Regions from separate parts of the Exiguobacterium sp. UBA6282 genome, predicted to be linked through region 1. Evidence: riboswitches for the same ligand, from Rfam matches in the RefSeq annotation. Region 1 holds a riboswitch; each other region holds the start of a gene.

Evidence for each region. A riboswitch is a leader RNA that binds a small molecule or an ion and turns the genes downstream of it on or off. The one in region 1 is predicted to bind thiamine pyrophosphate.
Region 2: it holds a riboswitch for thiamine pyrophosphate, as region 1 does, so the genes downstream of both, B2751_RS00155 (ECF transporter S component) here and thiD (bifunctional hydroxymethylpyrimidine kinase/phosphomethylpyrimidine kinase) in region 1, are expected to answer to the same signal.
Region 3: it holds a riboswitch for thiamine pyrophosphate, as region 1 does, so the genes downstream of both, tenA (thiaminase II) here and thiD (bifunctional hydroxymethylpyrimidine kinase/phosphomethylpyrimidine kinase) in region 1, are expected to answer to the same signal.

What each region holds. Positions count from the first base shown of each region.
Region 1 is NZ_DJUM01000054.1:23,028-30,507, reverse strand. It holds gene thiE (thiamine phosphate synthase) at 400-1,038, opposite strand; gene thiM (hydroxyethylthiazole kinase) at 1,028-1,795, opposite strand; gene thiD (bifunctional hydroxymethylpyrimidine kinase/phosphomethylpyrimidine kinase) at 1,776-2,579, opposite strand; TPP riboswitch at 2,695-2,805, opposite strand; gene B2751_RS13965 (murein hydrolase activator EnvC family protein) at 2,870-4,147, opposite strand; gene B2751_RS13960 (murein hydrolase activator EnvC family protein) at 4,350-5,795, opposite strand; gene mce (methylmalonyl-CoA epimerase) at 6,060-6,470, shown strand; gene B2751_RS13950 (type 1 glutamine amidotransferase domain-containing protein) at 6,518-7,030, opposite strand; gene B2751_RS13945 (hypothetical protein) at 7,058-7,231, opposite strand; gene B2751_RS13940 (organic hydroperoxide resistance protein) at 7,258-7,480, opposite strand, start outside.
Region 2 is NZ_DJUM01000002.1:5,331-11,990, reverse strand. It holds gene B2751_RS00175 (DEAD/DEAH box helicase) at 1-1,630, shown strand, start outside; gene B2751_RS00170 (glycerol-3-phosphate acyltransferase) at 1,627-2,157, shown strand; gene B2751_RS00165 (GNAT family N-acetyltransferase) at 2,171-3,721, shown strand; gene B2751_RS00160 (50S ribosomal protein L25/general stress protein Ctc) at 4,013-4,684, shown strand; TPP riboswitch at 4,781-4,880, shown strand; gene B2751_RS00155 (ECF transporter S component) at 4,981-5,553, shown strand; gene B2751_RS00150 (ABC transporter ATP-binding protein) at 5,550-6,660, shown strand, end outside.
Region 3 is NZ_DJUM01000020.1:7,937-21,081, reverse strand. It holds gene trpC (indole-3-glycerol phosphate synthase TrpC) at 1-433, shown strand, start outside; gene B2751_RS05085 (phosphoribosylanthranilate isomerase) at 430-993, shown strand; gene trpB (tryptophan synthase subunit beta) at 996-2,192, shown strand; gene trpA (tryptophan synthase subunit alpha) at 2,192-2,974, shown strand; gene B2751_RS05070 (GNAT family N-acetyltransferase) at 3,025-3,495, opposite strand; gene B2751_RS05065 (penicillin-binding transpeptidase domain-containing protein) at 3,515-5,488, opposite strand; gene B2751_RS05060 (peptidoglycan DD-metalloendopeptidase family protein) at 5,605-6,321, opposite strand; gene B2751_RS05055 (diacylglycerol/lipid kinase family protein) at 6,566-7,459, opposite strand; gene abc-f (ribosomal protection-like ABC-F family protein) at 7,527-9,383, opposite strand; gene B2751_RS05045 (DUF1002 domain-containing protein) at 9,661-10,542, opposite strand; TPP riboswitch at 10,736-10,842, shown strand; gene tenA (thiaminase II) at 10,915-11,610, shown strand; gene B2751_RS05035 (hypothetical protein) at 11,662-11,970, shown strand; gene B2751_RS05030 (glycoside hydrolase family 3 protein) at 12,002-13,145, opposite strand, start outside.

The DNA.
Region 1 (7,480 bases):
CGATATCCCAAACGATTCGATTTTGATCGACCGCACGTACACCGATATCGATGATCTTCGTACTCTCCAATCGATTCCTATAACACTTACGTAATCGAGAAGGAATCGGGAGACGAAGCAGTATTCGATAATAGATGTCTAAGTGGGTGTGTCCCCAAATTTCTGTAGCGATCGAACTTGTCTTGATATACAACGGACGTTTGTAGCGTCTTTCATACTTTTCCTTCAGCAAGAGAGCCATTTCATAAGATACACGATTAGGACGCGGAAATAAAATTTTCCCCAAATGGTAGATCCCCCGATTATCCACGCGAATGATTTGTGGTTCCAATCGATACCGGATCCAATAGTCCCGAAAACGGATCGTCTGCCATTTCAATACAATCACCTCTGAACGGATTATACCCTGTTCTGAAGAGATTGATGCCATTCCCATACAGCATCTGTCATATGTTGTGCAGCACGTCGTCGATCTTCTTTAGCAAAAATTTCCGAGATGACCGCATATCCTTCTAATGGGATAGGAAGAGAAGCGACATTCGTTGCCGTAATTCCACCAATGCCGATTAAAGGTAAGCGCACGGCTTCGCGAATCGCTTGAAGCATCGTGTGTGACATCGAGTCGGCGTCTGCTTTCGATGACGTCGCAAATAGAGAACCTACACCTAAATAAGATGCTCCATCTCGTTCTGCTTCAATCGCTTGCGCGACGGTTGCTACCGATACGCCGATCACAGTGTTCGGTAAGAGACGTCGCGCTGCGGTTAGAGGAATATCTTCTTGTCCGATATGCAAACCAGCTCCGACAAGTAACGCAATATCAATTCGGTCATTGATAATCAAAGGAACATCATGACGATCCGTCAATCTCTTTAACCGGACTGCCTGTTCGAAGAATTCCTTTCCCTGCGCTGTTTTTTCCCGTAATTGTATAATCGTTGCACCACCTAAAATCGCTTCTTCAACGACCGTTTCGATTGCAACTCCCGGATGATATCGACGATCTGTCACCGCATAAATGGAATAATCAATTGACATGTTCTACCACCTCTATCAAATCTTGCTCCGTCATCAGACTGATTGCATTGAACAACTCTCGTTTGAAATTACCTAGACCTTTTTCTGATGCTGCCTGTTCTCCTGCTTTTCCCATGATAAATGTTCCGTGGACTGCTGCCTCAAACGCAGAATATCCTGCACCAAGAAAACTCGCAATCAAAGAAGCTGTCATACACCCCGTACCTGTGACGTCTCCGAGACGCGGCGTACCTACTTGTAGTTCCACTTCGCGCATGCCATCCGTGATGTAGTCGATTGGACCTGTGACGACAATGACGGACTTTTGTTTACGAGCGAATGCACGAATGATTTCTCGATCCATGATCTCATCACTAGCAGCATCGACTCCTTTTGTTCGTCCATTCTCCCCAAGCAATGTCTTGATTTCTGAAGCATTTCCTTTAACGACCGTACATCCGAGTCTACTCAATTCTTTTGAAAAGGACGTACGCAATGATGTAGCTCCCGCTCCAACTGGATCAAGGATGATCGGAACGTTCAAGCGTCTCGCTTCGCTTGCGGCGAGTCGTTGAGCTGCTTGCATGTCTGCATCAATTGTTCCAATGTTCAAGACAAGAGCTTGCGCAAGTCGAACCATCTCTTCCACTTCGCGAATATCCTCCGCCATGACTGGAGATGCGCCAACGGCGAGTGTGACATTGGCGCAATCATTGATCGTGACTGTGTTCGTCAAATGATGAATGAGTGGTTTGTGTTTAAGAATGGTCGTAAACATGTGTATCCCTCCAAAGTGAATGAAAATGATGTGTCGGTCCAATCCCTTGTCCGAGAGCAAATCCATGACGAATCGCCTCTGTAACATACTTCTTGGCCTGACGTACACTGTCCGGTAAAGCTTCTCCAAGTGCCATCCGTGCCGCAATCGCTGCAGATAAGGTACAGCCTGTTCCGTGAGTATGTTGATTATCTAACCGATCTGATGTGAAACGGTATTCCTCTTGCCCGTCCCATAATAAATCCGTGGCAGCTCCCGGTAGATGTCCACCTTTTAGCAAGACGGCTCCAGTCTTCATAGCCAACTGATGCATCGCCAGTTGCATCTCCTCTAGATTAGTAACTGACTGCCCTGTTAAGCGCTCTGCTTCCGGTAAATTTGGTGTGACGAGTGTCGCAAGTGGCAGTAACTCCGCGATTAGTGCTTCCTCTGCCTCCGTCCGCAATAGGGCATGCCCGCCTTTTGCGACCATGACAGGGTCTAGTATGATCGGAACTGTCTGTTTGCGAAGATGTGTTGCAATGACGTGAATCGTTTGTGCATTCGAGACCATACCGATTTTGATAGCATCCACACGAATATCTGAAAAGATTGAAGCTAATTGGGCATCAACGATTTCCGATGATAACTCTTCTACTGCTTGAACGCCCAGTGTATTTTGAGCCGTTACCGCCGTCAAAACACTCATCCCATAAACGCCCAATGCCGAAAATGTCTTTAAATCTGCCTGAATTCCAGCTCCACCACCGGAGTCAGATCCCGCAATCGTCAATACATGTTTCATATTTTTCTCACCTTTCCATCGAGCAATGTAAGGGAGTTGTTACCGACAAAAAAAGCGTCGACCGCTGTAAAAAAGCAGTCGACGCTATACGAAATCGTTATCCAACCATTTCGGTATCCGTTCGGCTCAACTTTCCTACGCTGGTATTATCCAGTTCAGGTAATAGGGTCGAAAACAGATTGGTTTTCCTCTCAGCCGGATTCCTCCAGCTCCCCTAGTTGCTCAAGTATTCATTTCGCCTTAACTGTAGCATAGCGGCAAGAAAAAAACGAGCCGAAGCTCGTTTTGAATTATAGGTATGCTAATGGATTAACTGCATTCAGAGGAGAAGAGGCACTGTACTGATAGCCTCCGACATGTAGTTCGAAATGCAAGTGTGGTCCTGTTGAATTCCCAGTACTACCAAGTGTTCCAACTTGCTGACCTTGAGAAACTGTTTGTCCTGCATGAACAGATAATGATCTCATATGAGCGTAGACTGTCGTATAGACTTTCCCGTCAAGGAAGTGAGAAATCATGACGTGATTTCCATAAGGCCCACCACCTGAAGCTGTAATGACCGTTCCAGCTGCTGCTGCGACGATTGGTGAGCCGACCGAACCACTGAAATCGACACCATTATGGAACGTATAGCCGTTCGCACCGCTTGCTGGTCCAAACCCTTGTGATACGCCACCAGAAGATGGACGAACGAATTTCCCACCGCTCGAAACAACGGGTGGGGCAACTGAAGTAGGTGATTCTGAACTCTTACCTGCTTGTTTTGCTGCTTGAGCATTCGCTTTAGCGGCTTTTTCAGCTGCTGCTTTCTCGGCTGCTGCTCTTTCAGCCGCTACTTTAGCTGCTGCCTTCGCTGCCGCAATCGCACGTTCTTGAGCTTCAAGTGTGGCTTGTAGTTCTTTCGCGTCTAGAAGTTCTGTCGTAAACTTCGTCTTACCTTTTCGTAATTTTTTAAGCGTAGCACTGCGTTCTTTCATTTGAACTTTCAACGCTTTTTTTTGTTCGATTAATGTTTTCTTCTCTTCAACCTGCTCCGCCTTTTTTTCAACGAGCGCTTGTTTTGCTTCCGCTAGCTTTTGTTGGGTTGCGATGTAATCCGAAATCATTTTATCATCTTGCTCCGCGATTTTTTTCCCTGCCATGACACGACTAAATAAATCACCTAAATCCTTCGATCCAAAAATGACTTCTTCCCATTTGATTGAGTTTCCATCGTTTTCTTGGAAGACACGTAGACGATCACCGAGTAGTTCTTCTTGTTTTTTCAACATCTCTTCGTAGCGAACGATGTCTGCTTTTAATTCATCAATTCGCAAATTCAATTTCTCGATTTGTTTATTTTTTTCGGAAATCTGAAAAATCTTTTCGTTGATCGCTGCATCGATTCGATTGATTTGACGTTGTTCTTTCGAAATTTTCGACTCTTGTTTTTTAATTGCTTTTTCTAATTTACGTTGTTCTGCGGCATTTTCAGCCTTTTTTTCTTTGATCGTTGCTGCCGCAATTGGTTGTGTTCCTGTTATAAGTAATGCTCCTAAAACAATGGTAGAAATTAGTTTTTTTAGCATATATCGTTTTCCTCACTTATGTTTTTCATATTTTATTATAGTATTCAAGTTTCTCTCATATCTGAAATAGATTATAGCACCCTAATCGTTTCAAAAAAATTTCATTTACATTTCAAATGAAAACGTTTTTTTGTAATATAATCATTTATTTTTTGAAAATCGCAAAAAAAGAACCGCTGCATAAGCAACGATTCTTTACTGTTTAAAACATCGTCATTGGGTTCACTGAGCTAGCTGGACCAGTTGCACTATAGCTGTATCCACCGACGTGGATTTCAAAGTGTAAGTGTGGACCAGTTGAATTCCCAGTACTTCCACGTAAACCGATTTGTTCACCTTGACTGACGCGTTGACCTGCGTGAGCATTGAGTGCGCTCATATGAGCATACAATGTTGTGTACGTTTTACCGTTTAATTGGTGAGCAATCATGATGTGGTTTCCGTAAGGACCACCACCTGATGCTGTAATGACTGTTCCTGTTGCAGCTGCAACGATTGGAGTTCCAACCGGACCACCAAAGTCGATCCCGTTATGGAACGTATAACCGTTTTCTCCACCTGCTGAGCCATAGCCTTGCGTGACAGCCCCAACCGTTGGATGGATGAACAGACCACCGGATGATGGTGACGGTTTAGGTGTCGCAGGTGCTGACGGTGTTGGCGCAGCTGGTGCTGGCGCAGGTGTAGATGCTTTTGGAGTCGATTGTTTCGTCGAACCAGAAGGTTTCGCTGCTTGCGACGCTTTCTCTTGTGCTGCCTGCTGAGCCGCTGCTTCTTTAGCTGCTTGTTGCTCAGATTCTTTTTGAGCCGCTGCTTGAGCTGCTTCAGCTTCTGCTCGCGCTTTTGCTTCACGTGCTGCTTGAGCTTGACGCTCTTTTTCGATACGTGCTTCACGTTCACGTGCTGCTTTTTCAGCTGCAATCGCTTTTTCTTGAGCAATCAGAATTTGCTGGACTTCTTTTGCATCCATCAATTGTGTTTCAAATTTCTCTTTTTTCTTACGTAATTCTTTTAAGCGTTTGTTTCGCTCTTTTAATTGCGATTCAAGTTCTGCTTGTTGGCGTTTCAATTCTTGCTTTTCAACAACCAATTGTGCTTTCTTGTCTTTCACTTCTTGTTGTGCATCCGCTAATTGCTTTTGCGTATTTTGATAATCCGTGATCATTTTATCATCTTGCTTTGAAATCGATTTTCCGGCCATGACACGGCTAACGAGGTCACCGACGTTTTTTGCCCCAAAAATGACTTCTTCCCATTTAATCGAGTTCCCGTCATTTTCTTGCATGACACGAAGACGATCCCCAAGTAGTTTTTCTTGGCGTTTTAATTTCGCTTTATACTTTTCGATTTCTTTTCCAAGTTGAACGATTTCTCGTTCCGTCGCCTTAATTTGACGATCTTTCGTTTCGACAGCAAAGATCTTTTCATTCAAGGCTTCGTCTAATCGATTGACTTCTTGTTGCGTCTTAGAAATTTTTTGACCCTCCTGATTAACGGAAGACTCTAAGTTTTTTTGTTTTTTAGCATTGTCTTGTTGCTGTTGTTCGTTTTTAGCTTTCTGTTCACTTAAATCGTCAGCTGCTGCAAAATGAGGTGCTGATGAAAGAACTAGTGCGGAAACGATGAGCGACGCGAACGTTTTTTTCATGTAGTATTCCCTCTTTTTCTCTAGTAGTATGTCGATGCATTATATGGAATAACAGTTACGTTAAAATTAAATTCTATAATAGTTTTTCTTATTTATAGGAACGTTTTTGATTATAGCATTCATTCCTCTTCCATAATATTTCAGTGATATTTCATTTTAAATAAATTGTTCCTCTTCTATGTAATAGAAAATGATGGAAAACAGCTTCCCATTGCAACTTTAATTCATTTTTGGGAAACTGAAGCGAATGGAGGGAAACATCAGATGAAACTAGATCATACCGGCATCGCCGTTCGCGATATGCAAGAAGCAATCTCATTTTATACAAAAGTACTTGGTGGAACATTAACAAAAGAGTACTCAAACCCCGCACCTGGTGTCGCTTCCAACATCGCCGTCATCGAGTTCGATGATGCGCATATCGAGCTGTTGACACCAACTAGCCAGGATAGTCCAATCGCTCGTTTTTTAAAACAACGTGGAAAAGGAGTCCATCACATTGCCTACCGTGTTGATGATTTAGATCAAGCAATCGCCGAAGCAAAACAACAAGGCTTAACATTTTTAGAAGATACGTATCGAACGACGCCGTTTGGACGACGACTGATTTATATGAACCCTCGTCATTCACATGGGGTTATCACGGAACTCTGTGATTATCCAGAGAACTCATAAAAAAATCAGCACTGCGACAACGCAGTGCTGATTTTTGTTTTATACGATTAGCCGAGTTTTGCAACGATTTCTCGATTGAATGCAGGAATGTCATCCGGTTGTCGACTTGAGATAAAATTATCATCAACGACGACTTCTTCGTCCGCGAAATCTACTCCAGCATTTTCTAGGTCGATGCGAATTGATTTATAACCTGTCATTTTTCTTCCTTTAACGATTTTGGCGTTAATCATCAACTGAGGTCCATGACAGATCGAGAAGATCGGTTTTTTTGACATATCGAATTCTTCGACGAATGAGACGAAACGCTCATCTTCGCGTAGTAAATCTGGTGAAAATCCACCTGGTATCAAAAGGGCATCATAGTCTGCCGCCGATGTCTCATCAATTGAGAGATCAACGGTTACTTTTGCATCTTCCTGTTTACCAACAAGCTCTGCACTTTTTTTGGCACCAATGACAGTAATGTCGTGCCCCGCTTCTTTTAACGCATCAACCGGTCCAGTGAATTCTACATCTTCAAAATGATCGGCGAGTACGACTGCTACTTTTTTAGACATGTGATTCATCTCCCAAGTTATTTGAATTTAAATCGGATCTTCTCCGCGATCTCGTGGAGAAACCGGATCATCTGGCATCTCGTTTTTCCCTTTTAGGATTTCCTTTTGCTGCTCCTCTGTCAGTTTCCGTTCTTTATCAGACAGACGATCCCGTTCATCTTCCAATTTTTCATTTGGACGATCGGTTTCTTTTGGTGCCATCGAAAACCCTCCTTAAGGATGTATTCTTATAACGAATCGACGACTTTAACAGAAAGGTCAACATCGATGTTGCCACGAGTCGCTTTTGAATACGGGCAGAAATTGTGTGTCTTCTCAAGTAGTTCTTCTGCTTCTTCTTGCGATACCCCAACGACTTCGACGACGAGTTTCGCCGCAATTTTCACACCGTTATCCGCTTCGTCCTGTAAGAGGCTGACTTCTGAATTAGTCCGCGTCTCGACTCGTTTT
Region 2 (6,660 bases), on a different contig from region 1:
CCTGAAGTCGCTCATCTTACAAAAACGCTATCACCGCTTGAAATCCGGACAGTTCGTATCTTTAGAGGCACGGGCCTTTCAGCAGTTGCAACGGGTTCTCGCCCAGATGGAAGCGAGTGAACGTGACTTACGCGACGGACGACTCGTCTTACCTGCCGTCCGGAACATGAAGCATCTGATCGGTGCCTCCATCCTGCATCTCCATGCCGATTTGCTCGAGAAATGGTTCGAATTGAAATCCGGACAAGGATTCCGGCTCGACTTGCCGAATTCATTAGAGTCACAACTCTATCCGTATCAACGGACGGGCATTCAATTTCTAAAGAATTTGGACGCGCACCGATGTCACGGCATCTTGGCCGATGAGATGGGGCTTGGAAAGACAATTCAAGCGATTGGTTATATAGCAACGATTTCGGATAGTCGTGCACTGATCGTCGCACCAGCATCACTGCTCCGCAACTGGGAGGCGGAACTGAAGCGCTTTTTACCCGGTCGACCGGTTCATGTCGTGACGGGTTCTCAAACTAGCCGACTTTCCGAACTGGAGTACTTGGCTGAAAACACAGTGACGATCGTCTCCTATACGACGCTTCGGACCGACGTCCGTCGCCATCCTGTATATGACGTCGTTTTCTTTGATGAAGCACAGCACTTGAAGAATCCGCAGTCACAAACAGTCAGTCAACTGCGACATCTGCAAGCAAAACGCCGGTTCGCCTTGACAGGAACACCACTTGAGAATCGGCCGCGCGATATCTGGTCGATCTTCCATGTCTTGTTTCCGGAATTACTGCCGGATTTAGCGACGTTTGAGAAATGGTCGTTTGATGACATGCAACAATTCATTCAACCATTTTTATTACGGCGTGAGAAAAAAGATGTCTTACAGGATTTACCAAAGAAGCAGATCGAGCATCATTATGTCGAGCTCGGACCGAATCAAAAACGGTTATATGCGTCGTATCTCGCCAAATTGCAACTCGAGACGCTGCAGCATTTAGACGAAACGAAACGTGAAGATCGTTTGAAGTTACTGGCGGGCTTAACGCGGTTGCGGCAAATTTGCAACGATCCGGGATTATTCGTCGAGGGGTACACAGGGGAAGCAACGAAACGAACGCGTCTACTCTCACTGATTGCAGAAAAACGAGCAGTCGGAAAACGGATCTTGATCTTCTCACAGTATACGCAAATGCTCGAGCGCATTCGTTCGGATCTCGCGCAACGTCACCTCCCCCACTTCCTATTGACGGGTGAGACACCGCTCGAAGACCGGGTCGCGTTATGCGACCGGTTCAATGACGGTGAAGTCGATCTCTTCTTGATTTCGCTGAAAGCTGGCGGAACGGGACTCAACCTCGCCTCCGCTGATACCGTCATCCTGTTTGACAGCTGGTGGAATCCGGCCGTCGAACAACAGGCAGCCGATCGCGCCCATCGGCTTGGACAACAGTCTGACGTGACGGTCATCAAATTGCTGACACGCGGAACGATCGAAGAGAAGATGACGGAATTACAAGATCGAAAAGCCAAAATGGTCGATGCCGTCCTGACGGCTCCAGACAGTGACGCCTTGACCGTCAAGGAACTCGTTCATCTCGTAACGACAAAGGAGGAACAACGGTGATCCTTGATCTCCTGCTTGGTTATCTCATCGGTAGCATTTTAGGTGGTACGCTCTTTAAGTACATTAGTCGTACCGATTTGGCACAGGTCGGTTCCGGAAACATCGGTGCCCGCAATGCCCATCGTGCCGGTGGGCTTCCGGCTTTTTTATTCGTTTATCTGTTTGATGCCGCGAAGACAGTCTTTGCGTTGCAGATCACTGACACGTTTTATCCGGTCGCCCTCGCCGTGCTCATCGGTCACTTGTTTCCGTTGTTTCACCCACGACGCGGCGGTAAAGGGTACGCTGTATTTTCCGGAATCGTCTTCGCTATCACGCCATGGGCATATCTTGCCGGATTAGGCATACTCGGTTTGTCTTATCTCGTAACGAAAGATAGTGTCAAAGCGGGCCTTATTCCGGTCGTTTTACTTCCGTTACTACCCGTCTTCTTAGACGCAGGGTCAGTCAATATCTTGTGTACCGTTGCCGTAAGTCTACTTGTCCTGTGGGCTCATGATGCACTCCACAAGCCAGCCATTACATAAGGAGGACGTCTCCATGATCGACTTTTCCATTGCAACTGCGGACGACGCGGAAGCAATCCATGAATTGAACTACCTCACCTTTACAGAAGAGATTCCGCAACATCAACCGAACATCGAACGGAAACGAATTGATCGATTCCATGATCAGAACACTTACTTGATCGGTAAGGAGGACGATCGACTCGTCGCGATGATCGCCATTCGAAAGCATCGTCCCTTTTCGCTTGAGGAAAAGGGCGTGACGCTAGAAGAGACACTGACGGACCCAGCGGAAATCCGCTTACTTAGCGTTCGTCCCGAATACCGCAATAGTCGTACGTTCATGCAATTGATGCGCTTTTTAATGGTCTACCTCGAGCGGGAGACGATTGATCATGTCTATATCAGTGGTACGACGCGGGAAGCAAAACTATACGCGCGGTTCGGTTTCACACCGATTGCAGCGACGCTTGGTAGTGGTGACGCCCAGTTTGTACCGATGTTGTTGTCGCGCGCAACATACGAACGATCCGTCATCGCGGATGTCTTACGTCCCCTGCATTTTCTAGCCGGTCCGGTCGAGGTTGCGCCGACGGTCCGTCAAGCGGCACAACAAGCACCGCGTCCACATCGGACGGTCTCGATGCGTCAGCTCGATCAAGATTTACGTAACCGAATGTGTCAGTTGCTGGATTTGCCACATGTCTCGATGGCCGTCGGCAGCGGTACGCTCGCCAATGATATTGTCGCGCAACAACTCACTGGACATGGATTGATCCTGAACGGCGGCGAGTTCGGTCAACGCTTGATTGATCACGCGGCACGTGCCGGCAAGTCCTTTGATGTCCATACGCTTCCCCCCGGTCACCCGATTGACTTGAAGCAACTCGCTCATCAATTGAGGCAAACGGCATACAACTGGATCTGGTTGACGCATTGTGAGACGTCAACGGGTGTTCTCTATGATCTTGATGCAGTAAAAGTGCTGTTAGATCAACGAACCGCACTCGTCGTCGATGCGATCAGCGCTGTTGGAACCGGACATTTCTCATACGATGGCTGCACTTTCGTCACGACTGTTTCCGGGAAAGCGATTGGTGGTTTACCGGGTCTTGCGTTCATTGGTCACGCAGATCGCGTCCTACCTTCTCTCTGTATTCCCCGCTATCTGGATTTAGGACTCTACGCGGAAGGGGTTGCCTTTTCCGGCTCGTCGAACCTGTTGCTTGCCTGTCAGGCAGCGCTTGATGCCCTCGATCTTAATCAAGCAGCAATCAAGATGACCTATCTCGAACAAGCCGTCCGCGCAACTGGATTCCAACTGCTCGCACAACAAGAAGCACAAGCGCCGGGAATACTGACGATCGTTCATCCGTCCGCAACTGATTTAGGCGACGCTCTGCGCATTCAGGGGTATCACGTCCAGTACGAAAGCGACTATCTCGTTTACAATCAGTGGCTACAAATTTCGACGATGGGACAAACGACGATGCGGCAAATTGAACGTCTCGTTCGTGTTTTAGTTCGTGAAAATCAACGAATCACCATAAAGAATGAAAAAAACGAAAGACCTCTCAACCCTTGATTTCAAGCGGTTTGGAGGTCTTTCGACTTCAAAAAGATAAAAAAAGAGGTTTATGGATTTAAAACATAGGGGTATAAACTCATTAGCACCGCATCAAACCGGTGACTTACTCACACATGTTTCTCAATATCAGCGTAATGACCTGGGAGAGAAATGCAAAGTCACGAAAGCGTCAGATTCATGAGAGTCTGAAACCGATTGTCTTAGCATGATTCATATTGTTCAGGATTCGTCCTGCTCCTACATTCATTACCTTTTGAGGGCTATACCAAATTCAAGGGGGAAATGAACATGTCAGTTAATTTAACAGCCGAAAAACGCGAGGTACGTCCACGCTCACTCCGTAAACAATTGCGTCATGAAGGAAAAGCTCTTGGCGTCGTGTATGGTTACAAAGTGGAAAGTACACCAATCGCATTTGAAGAAAAAGAATTGCTTAAAATCGTCCGAGAAAACGGTGAAAACGTCTTGATTTCACTCAAACTCGACGGTAAAAATATTAACGTCTTGATCAATCGCCGTGATATGGATGTCTTCACACCAACAGTCGATCACGTTGAATTCATCGCCGTGAAAATGGATGAAGAAACAGAAGTCGAAGCAGACGTTGTACTTGTTGGCGAAGCAGCCGGTGCAAAAGTTGGTGGCTTCCTATCACAAACACTCTTTAAAGTAACAGTCGCCGCTACACCAGATAAATTACCAGAGAACGTCGAAGTCGACGTCACGAACCTCGAAATCGGCGATTCGATTTCTGTAGCCGATCTTCCAGAACAAAAAGATTTCCGCATCGTTACAGAAGGCGATATTCAAGTCGCAGCTGTCGTCGAATCGACACTCGAGCAGGATCTTGAAGAAATCGAGGAAGCAGAGGCACAAGCAGAAGCTGGCGAAGACAACGAAGCGGAAGCAACAGAAGCGTCTTCAGAAGAAACAGCTGAAGAGAACGAAGACAATAAATAAGTCGTTTAACGATACGCCCTTTGCGGCGTATCGTTTTTTTTGTGTCTTGACAACAGACGCTGGATTGCCTAAAGTGAACAGCGTATCACCTATTACCATATCCACTAGGGGAGCCCAATTGGCTGAGACGATTCACTTCGGACCCTTCGAACCTGATCTAGTTCATACTAGCGTAGGAAAGTGGAGCGATCACATCCAATGACTCCTGCTGCGCGCAGTTTTTCTGAGGACCGCTCTCTTTTTTACGGAGGGCGGTCTTTTTTGGCGTCTCCCCCATTCAAAGGAGGACGTATCTAATGCAACACTGGAAAATGAAAGAAATCATGGTCATGATGATGCTCGCCGTCGCTTGCGGCGTCATCTATCTTGGTTGGTCAACACTCTGGTTACCGATCTCAGCGATCTTCGGTCCTGTCGGTGCCAACTGGATGTTTGGCATCTGGATCATTGCGAGTCCGCTCGTCGCAGCAATCATTCAAAAGCCAGGTGCCGCTTTAATTGCGGAAGTCGTCGCGGCAGCCGTCGAACTGTTCACAGGTAGTCATTTTGGTTTATCCGCTCTTCTGATCGGAGTCTGCCAAGGACTTGGTGCGGAACTCGTCTTCGCGATGACGCGTTACCGTCGTTATGACACATGGACCTTGATGTTATCGGGTGTCGGAGCCGCGATTGGTAGCATCGTTTATAGTCTAATCGCGAACGGATTCGGTTACTACACAACGACGACGTTGCTTGCGACAACTGGCTTACAATTGATCAGTGGTGCATTACTCGGTGGCTTGCTTGCAGCCATTCTCGTCCGTCGCCTTGTTGCGACTGGTGTCTTGAACGGGTTTGCAGCAGGACGTGCGAAACGAGAAATCGCATGATTACTGTCGACGACCTCAGCATCCGCTATCCCGGTCAGATGAAATCGGTGCTCAATCATGTATCGCTGACGATTGAGCAAGGGACGACCCTTCTGCTCGGACGAAGTGGGAGTGGCAAGACGACATTACTTCATGCCCTTGCCGGACTGACACCGGAAACGATTGAAGTCGAACAGACTGGTACCGTTACCCGGTCCGGTTCGGTCGGAATCTTGTTTCAAAATCCAGAAGAACAGTTCTGCATGGAGACGATCGGACGCGAAATCGCTTTTAGTTTAGAAAATCGCTCGATTCCGCGCGTGGAGATGGATGAACGAATTGAACGCTTACTCGCACTCGTCGGTCTCCCCCTCCCCTTCTCGACACCGATCGCGAGTCTATCCGGAGGAATGAAACAGCGTCTCGCACTCGCAGCGGTCCTAGCACTTGAGCCGACGATCTTATTACTCGATGAACCAACGGCTCAGATTGATCCAATCGGACAACATGAGCTGATGGCGTTGATTTTTCGGATTCAAAAAGAACACGATTTAACGATCGTCTTGATCGAACACCAACTCGATGTCTGTTTGTCGTACGTCGACCAGGTCGTCTTGCTTGAGGACGGATCGATTACTGCGACAGCAGATCCACGGGATCTGTTCCCGCAGGATTACAAAGAGCTTCAAACGAAAGGCATTGCCGTTCCCTCTTTATATCCGTATACGTTAGAGACGTTACCCATAGATGGACCGCAAGCGGCGCGACTTCATGTGCCTTCCCCCGTCGCTACAGCTGGTCGCTCTTTGTTACACGTCGCTGCATTATCGACGAAAGCACCATATCCGCTGACCGATGCGACATTTTCCCTGCAGACAGGAGAATGGGTGATGCTGCTTGGGGCAAATGGATCCGGTAAAAGTACATTGCTTGCGACACTCGGGCGGTTGCTTCCCAATCGTGGAACGTATCAGCTCCAGGGGCGTCCGGTTCATCGTTACTCCCAGCGTCGCTTTTATGAGCACGTTGGCTATGTCTTTCAACAACCGGATCTGCAGTTTCTTAAGCTGACGGTCGAAGCGGAAATCGACTGGAGCCACCGGGCAGCGACGAACGTTAAACGCGCGG
Region 3 (13,145 bases), on a different contig from region 1:
TTTCATGATCGACCGGGTTCAGATCGACCGGGCAAAAGCACATGGAGCACGGTTGATTCTCTTAATCGTCGCCGCTCTCGAGCAGGAGACGCTTGCTGACTTGTATGCGTATGCTTACGCGGAAGGGCTTGAGGTCTTAGTCGAAGTCCATGACGAAGAGGAATTACGCCGGGCAGAGGCGATCGGTGCGCAAATCATCGGCATCAACAACCGGAACTTGAAAAAGTTCGAAGTTGATTTACAGACATCGGTCGGATTACTCGAACAGAAACAACCAGACGTCCGGTACATCAGTGAGAGTGGCATCAAGACGGTCGAGGAAGCACAGTTGTTACATGCTGCAGGTGCAGACGGGATCCTCGTCGGTGAGACATTGATGCGGGCAGACGATCCACAAGTCTTCATCCGAGAAGTGAGTGGCGTTCGCGTATGACACGGATTAAGTTCTGTGGTCTCCGGGAAAGAGAACATGTCGAAGCGGCAGTTCGCTTAGCGGACTACATCGGTTTCGTCTTTGCTAAAAGTAAACGACAGGTCACGCTAGAAGAAGCAGCGCGTCTTAGACGCGACATTCCAAGTACGGTCCAGGTCGTCGGGGTCTTCGTCTCCCCGACTTACCAGCAGGTGACCGACGCCGTCGAGCAAGTCGAACTGGACCTCATCCAAATTCATGGGACGATTCCGGACGGCAAGCTACCGGTTCCGATCATTCAAGCGATTCCCGTGACGGACATCGCAGAAGTAGAGCAACAGACGGAGTATTTACTCGTCGACGCACCGGTTGCTGGAAGTGGCGAGACATTCGACTGGTCACGAGACATTCAAGCAGAACGTCCACTATTCATTGCCGGTGGCTTGACAGCAGGAAACGTCGGAGAAGCAATCAAACGATATCGCCCGTTCGCCGTTGATGTCTCAAGTGGCATCGAGACGGACGGACGGAAAGATCCCATCAAAATGCAGGCATTCGCTGATGCCGTAAAGGAGAGATAAGCATGAGCTACGCACAACCGGACACACTCGGGCAATACGGTAAATACGGAGGACGCTACATCCCGGAAACATTGATGCATGCAGTGATCGAACTTGAAGAAGCATACGAAACCGTAAAAGAAGATCCAGCATTTCAAGCGCGAATGGACGAATTGCTGAAAGAATACGTCGGACGTGAAACACCACTTTACTTTGCCGAACATTTGACGCAAACGATTGGTGGCGCAAAGATCTATTTGAAACGAGAAGACTTGAACCATACCGGTGCCCATAAAATCAACAATACGATCGGTCAAGCGTTACTGGCTGAACGGATGGGGAAACGAAAAATCGTTGCTGAGACAGGGGCAGGACAACACGGTGTCGCGACAGCGACGGTCTGTGCCTTGCTCGACCTCGAGTGTGTCATCTTCATGGGCGAAGAGGACGTCCGTCGTCAAGAGTTGAACGTCTTCCGGATGGAGTTACTTGGAGCAACCGTCATCCCGGTCACACAAGGCAGTCGGACACTCAAAGATGCCGTCAATGAAGCACTCCGTTACTGGGTCAAACATGTCGAAGACACGCATTACTTGATGGGTTCTGTTCTCGGACCACACCCATTCCCACAACTCGTGCGTGATTTCCAAGCGGTCATCGGAAAAGAGACACGACGTCAAATCATCGAAAAAGAGGGGCGTCTGCCAGAGGCGATCGTCGCTTGTGTCGGCGGCGGTAGTAATGCGATCGGGATGTTCCATCCTTTCATCGATGATACAGATGTAAAATTGTATGGCATTGAAGCAGCGGGCAGCGGAATCGACACAGAAAAACACGCAGCGACGATGACAAAAGGAGAGGTCGGTGTCTTGCACGGTTCGATGATGTATCTCTTACAGGATGCCCATGGTCAAGTACAAGAAGCGCACTCGATCTCAGCTGGACTCGATTACCCGGGTGTCGGACCGGAGCATAGCTTGCTAAAAGATATCGGTCGTGTTCAGTATGAAGCGGTGACCGATGAACAAGCACTCGAAGCACTTCAGCTGTTAAGCCGCAAGGAGGGAATCATCCCGGCACTTGAGTCGGCACACGCCATTGCCTACGCGACTCAACTCGCTGCAGAGATGGACAAGGAAGAGATTCTCGTTATCTGCTTATCAGGACGTGGCGACAAAGATGTCGTTACTGTCAGAAACGCACTAAAGGGGGAAGAATGATGCGATTAGAAACAGCGATTCGTAACGTTACAAGTAAGGGCGAAAAAGCCTTCATCCCGTACGTCATGGGGGGAGATGGAGGGATTGATCGCCTTCCGGAAATCTTAGCGTTTCTCGCTGAATCCGGAGCGACAGCGATTGAAGTCGGCGTTCCGTTTTCGGATCCCGTTGCTGACGGTCCAGTCATTCAAGAAGCGGGACTCCGGGCGCTAGAAGCGAACGTCGGACTGAAGGATGTTCTTGAGGCGGTTCGCGTTGCCCGTCAGACCGTCGATGTTCCAATCGTCTTGATGACGTACTTAAACCCGATTTTCCGTTATGGATTAGCAGCATTTCTAGCGACATGTCGCGAAGTCGGGGTTGACGGATTGATTATTCCTGATTTACCACTTGAACAGAGTGAACAGTTCTTCGAACGAGAGGACAAGTCGGATATCGCGCTCGTTCAACTCGTCTCCTTGACGAGTCCAATGGAACGGATTCAAAAGATTGCCGATAAAAGCGAAGGGTTCCTTTATGCCGTTACGGTCAATGGGACGACTGGCGGACAGACGACGTTTGATACGGCGCTTGAAGAACATTTAGCAAATGTCGCAGCCCATAGCCCGGTACCGGTACTTGCCGGGTTCGGAATCAGTACACCGGAACACGTCAAACAGTTGAGTCGACCAGTCGCGGGTGTCATCGTCGGCAGTAAGATCGTCGACTTACTCCATCAAAACGATCGAGAAACGATTCAACAGTTGATGGCAGCACGGCTTGCGGCAACGCCGTCACATTAATGAAAAAGAGCAGATGATCATACGATCATCCGCTCTTTTTCGTATAGATGTCACTTTTGAACGAGTGACTTCTGCAAGTTCGTATACAGCGGTTCGAATCCGAGTTCTTCATAAAACGTTGCGGCCCGGTCGTTGACGGTCCAGACATTCAAGCGAACAGCATCCACCTTTTGCTCGAGTGCGAGTTCTTCTGCCACCTGTATCAACTGGCGACCGATTCCTGATGAACGATGGGAAAAGGTGACACCGACGTCAGTGATGTTCAAGATTCGGACAGGCGTAAACCGGTCGGGTGCCGGTGCCGTCCACTTACCAAACAAGTAACCAATGAGTGTTTCTCCATCGAGCACTGTCAGACAGAGGTGTTGTTCTGCTTCTATCATCTGACTTAAAGACTCTAGCGTGTATGGTGTCGTTACATCTGGGTGAAAGTGAGGCGACAACTGCTTGTGATGCGCGAATGTCTCTGCCGTCAGTGTAAGCAGGGCAGGGAGGTCTGAAGTACAGCTAGTGCGGATCATCAAGAAGCGATCACTCCGATCATCGATTTTGTTTGAGTACTTCGGCGACAAGTCCCGACACGTACGGACTGCCACGATTTTCTTTTTCGACTGACTCGATCATGATGGCAACGAGAAGATCTTTTTTGTCGTTGTCGTATCCAACGAAGAAGCCATTCTCTTTGCCGTCGGTTTCGCCTGCCTTTTTCAATTCTGCCGTACCTGTCTTACCGGCAACATCGACTTCTTTGATATCAGCCGGAAGCGTATAACCGTTATGAACGACATCATACAAATCATCGCGGATCATCTTCGCGTCGTCTGCGTCGAGTAAATCCTTCTTAAAGACTTGCTTCGTTTTTTCCTCTTGTAAGAGTGTCGGACGATAGATTGTTCCATCCGTCAGGAAAATTTCATACATCGATGCTAAGTGTAGAATATTCGTCAACATCTGACCTTGTCCGTAAGACGTGTCCATCAGCTGTCCATCAGAAGAAATCGTGCCGTCGTTTGAGATCTGTGAGGCACGTAATGGATACGTGAACGGTAGCTTTTCACCGTATCCGAGCGCTTCAAGACCAGACGTAAATGCTTTCGTTCCGACTTGTTCGAGTGTCGAACGGGCGAAATAGATGTTGTCGGAATAGACGAGCGCATTATGCAGATTGACCGGGGCCGGTGTCTCATGAATGCGGGTGACGTTAAAACCATCGATCTTATTTTTCAGCCCATTGATTGTGTAGGCTTTTTCCGGGTCGAGCGTTTCGCTCTTTAATCCGACAGCAGCCGTCAATGGTTTTTGAGTCGAACCGGGTGCGAAGGCACTTGTGAATCGGTTCAATAATGGCTGGTCCGGGTCCTGCGTCAGTTCATCGAGTCGTGCTTGTGAGATTCCTGACATGAATTCAGAAGGATCAAAGCCAGGAGAGCTGAGTAAGACACGGGTCTCGCCGGTCCGCGGATCAATCGCTGATGCTGTTCCGGGATCATCCTGCATCGTTTCATAAGTCTTTTTTTGAAGAGTGGCATCAATTGTCAACGCAATATCTTCGCCATCCGTCGGTTTCGTTTCGGCAACAGTAACGTTTGAGCCGTCTTTTTTCTGTAAAGTGATTGTCGCACCGGCTTTACCACGTAAGCGCTCATCGAGTACTTGTTCAAGTCCACGTTTCCCGACTTGCTCGCCAGCTTGGATTTGATTTTTTGATTGTTTAATCTCGTCTGCTGTCGCTGAACCGATATATCCAATCAAATGAGAGGTTGCTTTACCAAGTGGATACGTTCGGACTTCCGTTTCTTGGACACTGATTCCAGGAATGTCACGCAATTTTTCAACCATTGCTTCGTCGGTCATCGTTTTGAGCGGAACGAACTGTCCATCTTTGACCCAACTTGCCTTTAAGGAATCTTCGACTGAAGAGGTCGGGCGGTCGAGCAATTCGGCAACTTTCTCGATGTCTTTTAATTGTCCGGCTGTCGCGCCGACAGCAAATCCTTTTCCAGAGGTTGCGAGCGGTTTCTCATTCGAATCGAGTAAATCACCACGTTTGCCTTCAACGGTTTGTAGCTGGACTTTGTCATCCTTTTTAAAATCCTTTAGGACAAAAGAAGTATCCCAGTCGATGAACCAGTTTTCGGTCTCTCCTTGTTTCTCAAATGTCAGTGGAACTTGTTTATCGTAGGCAACGGTTCCTGCAACCGTATCAAAGGAAATCCGCACGGGAAGGGACGCTTTTTCGTCATGCGTTGCTTCCTCCGCTTTCTTTCGTTCGACGGATAACTTTTGAATATCAAGTGATTTCGACAATTGTTTCGTTCGCTCGATGAATTCTTTTTTACCGTATTCTTTTTTAGTAGCTGTACTCGCGTACGTATACATTTTATCGTAGTCCTGTTTCTCCCAAAGTTTGATATAGGCATCAAGACGTTCTTCAGGTGTCGGTTGATCTTGGCAACCGGCAAGCAGAGTCACGCCGAAAGATGCCGATAGAATCAAGGGAATGGTTCGTTTCATATGATTCGCCTCCTATATGCATGAGAGCCATGAATATACCGTACCACTCCTGTCAGAAGATTTCATCTGAAACAAAAAACCGGACTTCTCAAGATGAGAAGTCCGGCGAATCTGATTCAGTTGAAGTAATTGAGTGGATTAACGCTGTTTGCTGCAGACGTTCCACTGTAGACGTAAGAGCCGCGGTGCATTTCAAAATGCAAGTGAGCACCAAAGGCATTTCCTGTCGCGCCGACTGTCCCGATTTTTGTTCCTTTAGCAATCGTTTGTCCAACAGAAACAGCACGGCTGTTCATATGTGCGTAAACTGTCGTGTACTGGATGCCGTTAACCGTATGCGTCATCATGACATGATTACCGTATGCACCGTAGTAACGAGACGTGATGACCTTTCCAGCAGCTGAAGCATAGATGGGTGTACCCGTCGGAGCACCGATATCAATACCATTGTGGAACGTGTAACCATAAACACCGCTTGCCGCACCGTATCCTTGTGTGATCGGACCGCTTGCTGGACGCGAAAAACCAGTCGTTGCTTTTGTTGAAGTCGTCGTACTGTACTTTTTAACATATGTAGAAGAAACGTAGCGTGATGCGCCGCCGTATGAAATTTTTGTCCATGAACCAGAAACACCGAGATAATTGAATGTCTGTCCTGTATTGACGCTACCGACGATTTTATAAGCCGTTGATGGACCTGTCCGGACGCGTAGTCCGTCTGCCATGACTTTTACTTTATATGTCGTTGCGGCCTCAACTTTCGAAGCACTCGTTGTAGCAAAACCTGAAACTACCAAAGCTGTCATTGTCATTGTTGTAAGCAAACGTTTCATTAAGTGTATTTCCTCCTTAAAAATCTGAAGCGCCAGAACTGATCATTACAAAATTGTAAGATTTTATGTATATTTATTTATTTTAAAGAATGATTTTTCGCCTGAGATGATTATAGCATCGTCAATAACACAAAAATATTTCAAATATATTTCAAAATTACGCTTTGTTAACATATATTGTAATGGATTTTAAAGTAAAAAAGAAACCGACAAATCGTCGATTTCTTTTTTTACTCGTATAACGTTAGTCAGCAGAGAATGGTGAATATACAGTGAGATGTTGAGGGAGTACCTCGACAGTCACAGGAACATGACCTGCCGTATCACCATCGGCATTGATTGGTAACTCTTCTTTCGAACGAATCTCGACACGTGTCGTCGTGAAGTGTTCGATTTGATCCGCCTTTGATAACCCACCCGTGATGAGTTTAGGTAATGCTTGAAGCGCATCAAAGAATCCGAGCTTCGTAATGATGAATCCATGGAGTAATCCATCGTCGACTTTTGCTTCTTCCGCAAACGATTCGAATCCACCAACGGAATTCGTCAAGGCGATGATTAACAAGTGGGCTTCTCCATCAAATTGTTTTTCGGCAGAGTTGATTTCGATTGGATAAGGACTATGATCCTTAAAGGCTTTCAGACCTTCAATGAAATAAGCGACCGATCCAAGTGACGTTTTCTGTTCGATGCTCACTTCTTCGACGGCTTCCGCAATCAGACCAACCGCAATGACGTTCATGAAGTAATGATCATCATATTTACCGATATCAAGCGGGCGGGCAGGGGCATCAGCTAATATCTGAATCGCCTCTTCGGGGTCCGTCGGGATGTGTAACGCGCGTGATAAATCATTGACCGTCCCAAGCGGTACGATCCCAAGTGTTGGACGATGTGGTTGCTCGGCAATTCCAGTAATGACTTCATTGACCGTTCCATCACCACCCATGGCGATGACGGCGTCGTAATTAGACTGGGCGGCATGACGTGCGAATTCCGTTGCATCGTGTTCTTTTTCCGTGAATCGAACGTCGACGGTTTGAAAGCGAGTAGCAAGCGTCTCTTCAGCGAGCGTCGCGTGTTTTTTTCCGAGTTCTTTACCAGAAGACGGGTTGATGATCAACATAGCTTGAGACAAGATGAATTCCTCCTTTGACGTATCTGTTCCTATTTTCCCGAGTCAAAGAAGGACTAATCATTTTAGTTCAAGTTTCTAAAATTAAACGTTCATACAAACCTTCAATTTTTCGTAACAATGCTTCTTTTTCCATCTCGACCGTCATCCATTCTTCTTCCGCGGATACATGAGAAAGAACGGCATCAAGATGTACGACTTGAAGTTCCAGCTCTTCTATTTGCTGTTCAATGGACTGTTCTTTCGCAGGTGCTTTCGAACGCTTTGAAATTTTCGATTTCTTCTCATGATTTATCTGAGGTGGTGTGTCATGACTGGCATGTCGTTTCTCCACTGCGTAAGCATAGTTTCCAGTATACGAAGTAATTTGATGGTCAAGCCAAATGATTTTTGAAAAAAGACGATTCAAGAAATAGCGGTCGTGTGAGACGGCGATCAATGTACCAGAAAAATTCTCGAGTGCTTCTTCAAGCGTCTCTCTTGATTCAATATCTAGATGATTCGTCGGCTCATCGAGAATCAAAACGTTGATCGACGAATGAACGAGTACGGCAAGCTGCAATCGAACACGTTCTCCTCCGCTTAGTGACAAAATAGACCGAAAGACAGTCGGTCCAAAAAACAGGAACCGGGCAAGAATATGGCGGGCTTCCGCTTCTGGAACGGCAATGCGGTCTCTAAACCAGTCGATTAAGCGAGCATCCTCCTCGAAATGGGCATGCTGGGACAAGTAACCGATCCGGTTCGATGGTCCACGCGTGAGCGTGCCTGCGTCTGGTGACAATTCATCAAGCAACAGTGCGAGCAACGTCGATTTCCCGCTCCCATTCGTTCCGACGATTGCAACCCGATCTTGAGCCATGATTTCGAACGAGACAACATCGAAAATGCGACGGGAATCGTAAGCGAAAGAGAGCTCTTCAGCGCGAAAGACGACTTGACTCGTATGATCGGTAGAAGAAAAAGAGACATCAGCGGTTTTGGCTTCGAGTTGCGGTCGTTTGATCCGTTCGATTCGCTCGAGTGCCCGCTCCATCGATTTTGCTTTACGGAATAATTTCTCACTCGGTGGAGATGCTTCGTTTGCCCACTGCCGTAGTCGACGAATCGCTTCCTTCATCTTCTTGATTTTTTTCTGTTGTTCCTGATAGGCGTGGAACTGTTCCATCAAGCGACGTTCTCGTTCGACGACGAACGCGCTGTAGTTCCCTAGGTAGGAGGTCAGTTCACCATCTTCAAGCTCGACGATCGAGGTGACGACGGCATCTAAGAAGACCCGGTCGTGAGAGACGAGCAGGATAGTTCCAGTGTAGTCCCGTAAGAATTGTTCTAACCATTCAACGGCAGCTAAATCAAGATGGTTCGTCGGCTCATCAAGGATTAGGAGGTGTGGTTCCATCAGCAACATGCGACCGAGGCAAATCTTCGTTTGCTCACCGCCGCTCAACTGATGGAAAGGGCGAGTGAGTAACGGACGTAAATGTAATCCGTTCACCATGCGCTCGATCTTCGAGTCGAGTAGATAGCCATCTTTTTGTTCGAATGCATTTGTCGCTTCCGCATATCGAACGAGTAGTGCATCCAGATCATCTGGCGCTGTCGCCATCAAAAGCTCCAACTGTTGCATCCGAGAACGGATTGCGAGGATCTCTTCAAACGCCGTCCAAAGGACGTCGAGTCCGGTCATTGTCTCGGCATAAGTGGGAAGTTGTTCCAAGTAGCCAATCGTCAAACCGTTCTTTTGATAGATGACGCCACCGTCCGGTTGGTCAAGGCGAGCAAGTAAGCGGAGTAATGTCGTTTTACCACTCCCATTTCGTCCAATCAGACCGACACGATCGTGTTCGTTTAAGAAGAGGGAAACGTCCGTTAAAATCGTTTCGCCTCCGAATTGTTTTGTCAGATGTTGAATGTCGCAAATCATCATAATAAGTTGATCCTTTCGCGCGCATTAAAAAAAGGGAGAGCGCAAATAGCACTCTCCCTAGTGTGTGAAAGATGCGCTTTGCTGTATTTTTCAATCATGAAGTTCTAAAAAAGGGCAGACGGGTGCCTTAGAACGCCATTCCATGAAAAATCGCGCGCAACAGATACAATTGTTCCATTAACCAATGTTTGCACGCAGCAAAGTCCATCATTTCACACCACCTTTCGTTTCAGATACAACCAGTTTACCATTATCTTGTTAATTGCGGAAGTCTGAATTATTTGAACACACCAGCAATCGAGCTGAAGAAGTCACTCAGACCATCAAATAATTTAGCGAAGAATCCTTTTGTCTCCTCGGACGTTGCAAACGCATGGATGTCTTGACCAGCATTTTTCAGTCCACTCTCGATTTGCCCCCAGTTGATGTTCGCTTGCTCCATTTGATTGAATAGATTCGTCAACCGATCCATCTGTGCATCAGACAGTTGGATGTTGTTGTTTTGAATGACTTGGACGATCAGGTTTTCGATCTCGACTTTTGTTTCCGGTTTTTGATTCGCGATTTCGGCCTTGATCTCATTCATCAAATCAGCGACTTTATCTGTCCCGACTGTCTTCCCGACGTCTGATGTGACCGATAATTCTTGCTGTGCTAAATCTTTCCGTTCGTCACTCAGCTTGATTCCGGTCTCAGCCGAAGTTTGATCATAGGCTTTCATGATTCCTGTCAGTGCCGATGTTCCAGTCACTTTATAAGGAGAAGTGATCGTGATGTCGGCATCTTTGACACCTGCCGTGACGAGAGCGTTGAGATACATATCCTTCGTCACCCACGTGATGTTTTCCGTCGCAACGGAAAGTCCGTCACCTTTTTCCGTCAATTCGATCTTAGCGGATGAATACATGTTGCCGCCCTTTTGTGACTGGGGGATGTTTTTCCCGAGGTATTTTTCTTCGTCTGCAGAGGTTGCGATGATCGGTGTGATACCTTCCGGTGCATTGAGACGTGAAAGCACCCAAGCCTTATCTTTTGCGCCGAGTGACTCACCGAGAGTGACGATCGTCTTATCGACGACCTGCTCGGCGGATGCGGCTGTCGGAAGTAATAAAGCAGAAGCGATAACGGCTGACGCCATGATTTTTGTTGGTGTATGCATAATGAAATCCTCCAATTGTAAGTAACAGAATGAATTATAGTATCAGGTACTAAAATTAGTGTACGAGAACGAAAGAAGTTCGGAATCGGTCTGTAGATGGAGACGATATCCGCCTTCTGACACTCTATAGTATAGCGAAAAGAGGACAACTTGACTTCCATTTTCAGCATGCTATAGTGGATTTGAATCGAATAATGACCACTAGGGGAGTCGGTAGGCCGACTGAGACGAACGAAGACGTTCGGACCCTTTGAACCTGATTAAGTTCGTACTTACGGAGGGAAGTGGCGTCAAGTCTTGTTCTTCTTGCGCCATGCCCGTGTGTTTCGGGGTGGTGTTTTTTCGTTTCATAAAAACAAGGAGGATGAGATCATGACATTCACACAAGAAATCAAACAAGCAGCACAAGCGTATTGGGACAGTAGTTTTACGCACCCATTCGTTCAAGGAATCGGCGAGGGAACGTTACCGCTCTCGAAATTTCGACATTATGTCATGCAGGATGCGTATTACTTAAAACACTTTGCGAAGATTCAAGCGAAGGCAGCGTCAAAAGCAGATGACTTTGCGACGATCGCGACACTTGCCGAGCACGCGACTTCGACATATGGGGCAGAACTGAGCTTGCATCAATCATTTTTCGAGCCGCTCGGTATCACGGAAGCAGACCTTGAAGCATTTGAACCGGCACCAACGGCATATGCTTACGTCTCACACATGCATCATGCGAGTGAAGGGACGCTTGGTGAGACGATTGCTGCCATCTTGCCATGTTACTGGTTGTATTATGAAGTTGGACAACAATTATTGACGTGTACACCGGATGAAAAAATCTATCAGCAATGGATCGACACATATAGTTCGGAATGGTTCGAAAAGGTCGTCTTTGAACAGATTGCACGGCTTGATGCGTTGGCGGAACAAGCAAGCCCGACTGAACGAGAGCGGATGAAACGGCATTTCGTGACTAGTTGTTACTATGAGTTACTCTTCTGGCACATGGGGTGGACGGAAGAGACGTTCACGTCGGTCTACGAAACGATTCCAGCTCGCCCGGTATCTTCTTAAACCAGTAGATGGTAGAATTAGGAATACCATCTAGTGAAAGTAGGGATTGGAATGGAAATCATAGTCATCGCACTCGTGATCCTCGCGGCATATGTCGTGCAACAGGTGCTCGGAAAAGTGAAAGTGAGATTTGTTGGGTACATCATTCCCATATTGATGGCGGTGTACGGCACATATGCTACGATTCAGAATTTTCAGGTGTTGCTTCAGTTTGGTTTTACAACGGGGAGAACTATCGCAACTGTCCTGGTCGTCGTCCTCTATGCTTCGTTGACTTATTCACTTCATCGTGTCTACGAGCGTGCGAAAGCAGAAACTGAATCTTCATATCAATTATTAAAAGACCGAGGCATCCTTTAAAGGAGTCTCGGTCTTTTGGTGTATCATGTTCTCATTTTTTCCAATTTTTAAAGCCGTCACCGAATTCGAGATGCAGTTGATCGGTAAAGATACCGTTCTGAAAGACCGGCACATCAACTGGTAAGGTGCCTTGCGGTTTGAGCGTTCCGAAGATGGCTCGAATACCGGCAGGAAGATTTGGTCCCGCTGATTTCAGATTGCCTGCTTCGGAGTCCGGTCCGTTCGGATCCCCTTTAAAACCATAGACGAGGACGTGTGCCGGTGCGTCCGGTTGAACGGCGACATCGTATGGATTGCGGAGGCTAAGCAAGACGGATGGTATATCTGTTTGTTTCGCATACCGGAAGATTGAAGCCGGAATCGCTTGTTCTGGTGCAGTAGGCAGTAGTTTGGCACTCGTATTGACGTTTGAACCGACGATGATGTAATCTGCTGCATCGAGTTGTGCCCGTAGTGTCGGATTTTGGTCGAGCGGTAGCGTAGTAGCCGAGTAATTCGCTGTCGTTACGTGCCAGTTCCGGTTCTTAGGCAGGGAAGCAATCGTCTTTTTCATGCTGTCCGTTTGATCCGTCGCAGGGGCGATCACAAGAACGTTTGCATTCTTTTTCGGCTTGAAGGGTAACGTCCGCTGATCATTTTTCACGAGTGTGACCGCGGCTTCCGTCATCGCGCGTTCTTTTGCTTTATGTTCGGGACTACCGACGATTTGGTTCGCTTGCGCGAGTTTATCTGCTAAGGATGTCGTATCCGTCGTGCCATTCCATATTCCGCGTTCTGCCTTCAGCGTCAGGATCCGCTCGACCGATTGATCAATCCGTTCCTCTGACAGACGTCCGTCTTTGACTGCCGCAATCACGTCCTTAAAAATCTGGTCGAGTTTTGTGACATCCTGCTCGGAACGAAGAATCGTCGGCATGAGCGCGATGTCGACACCGGCGTCAAATGTTTTCAGAACGGCTTCTGATTCCGTAAAATTGTCGGCGATCGCCTGCATATTCAAAGCATCCGTGATGACGATGCCATCGTAGCCGAGTTTTTCGCGCAGTACGCCCGTGATGACGTCATCCGACAATGTCGCAGGTAAAGGGAAAGTACCGTTTTTTGACGTGACGACTTCAGACTCGATTTGCGGCATTCCGATGTGTCCTGTCATGATCATATCGATGTCTTCGGCG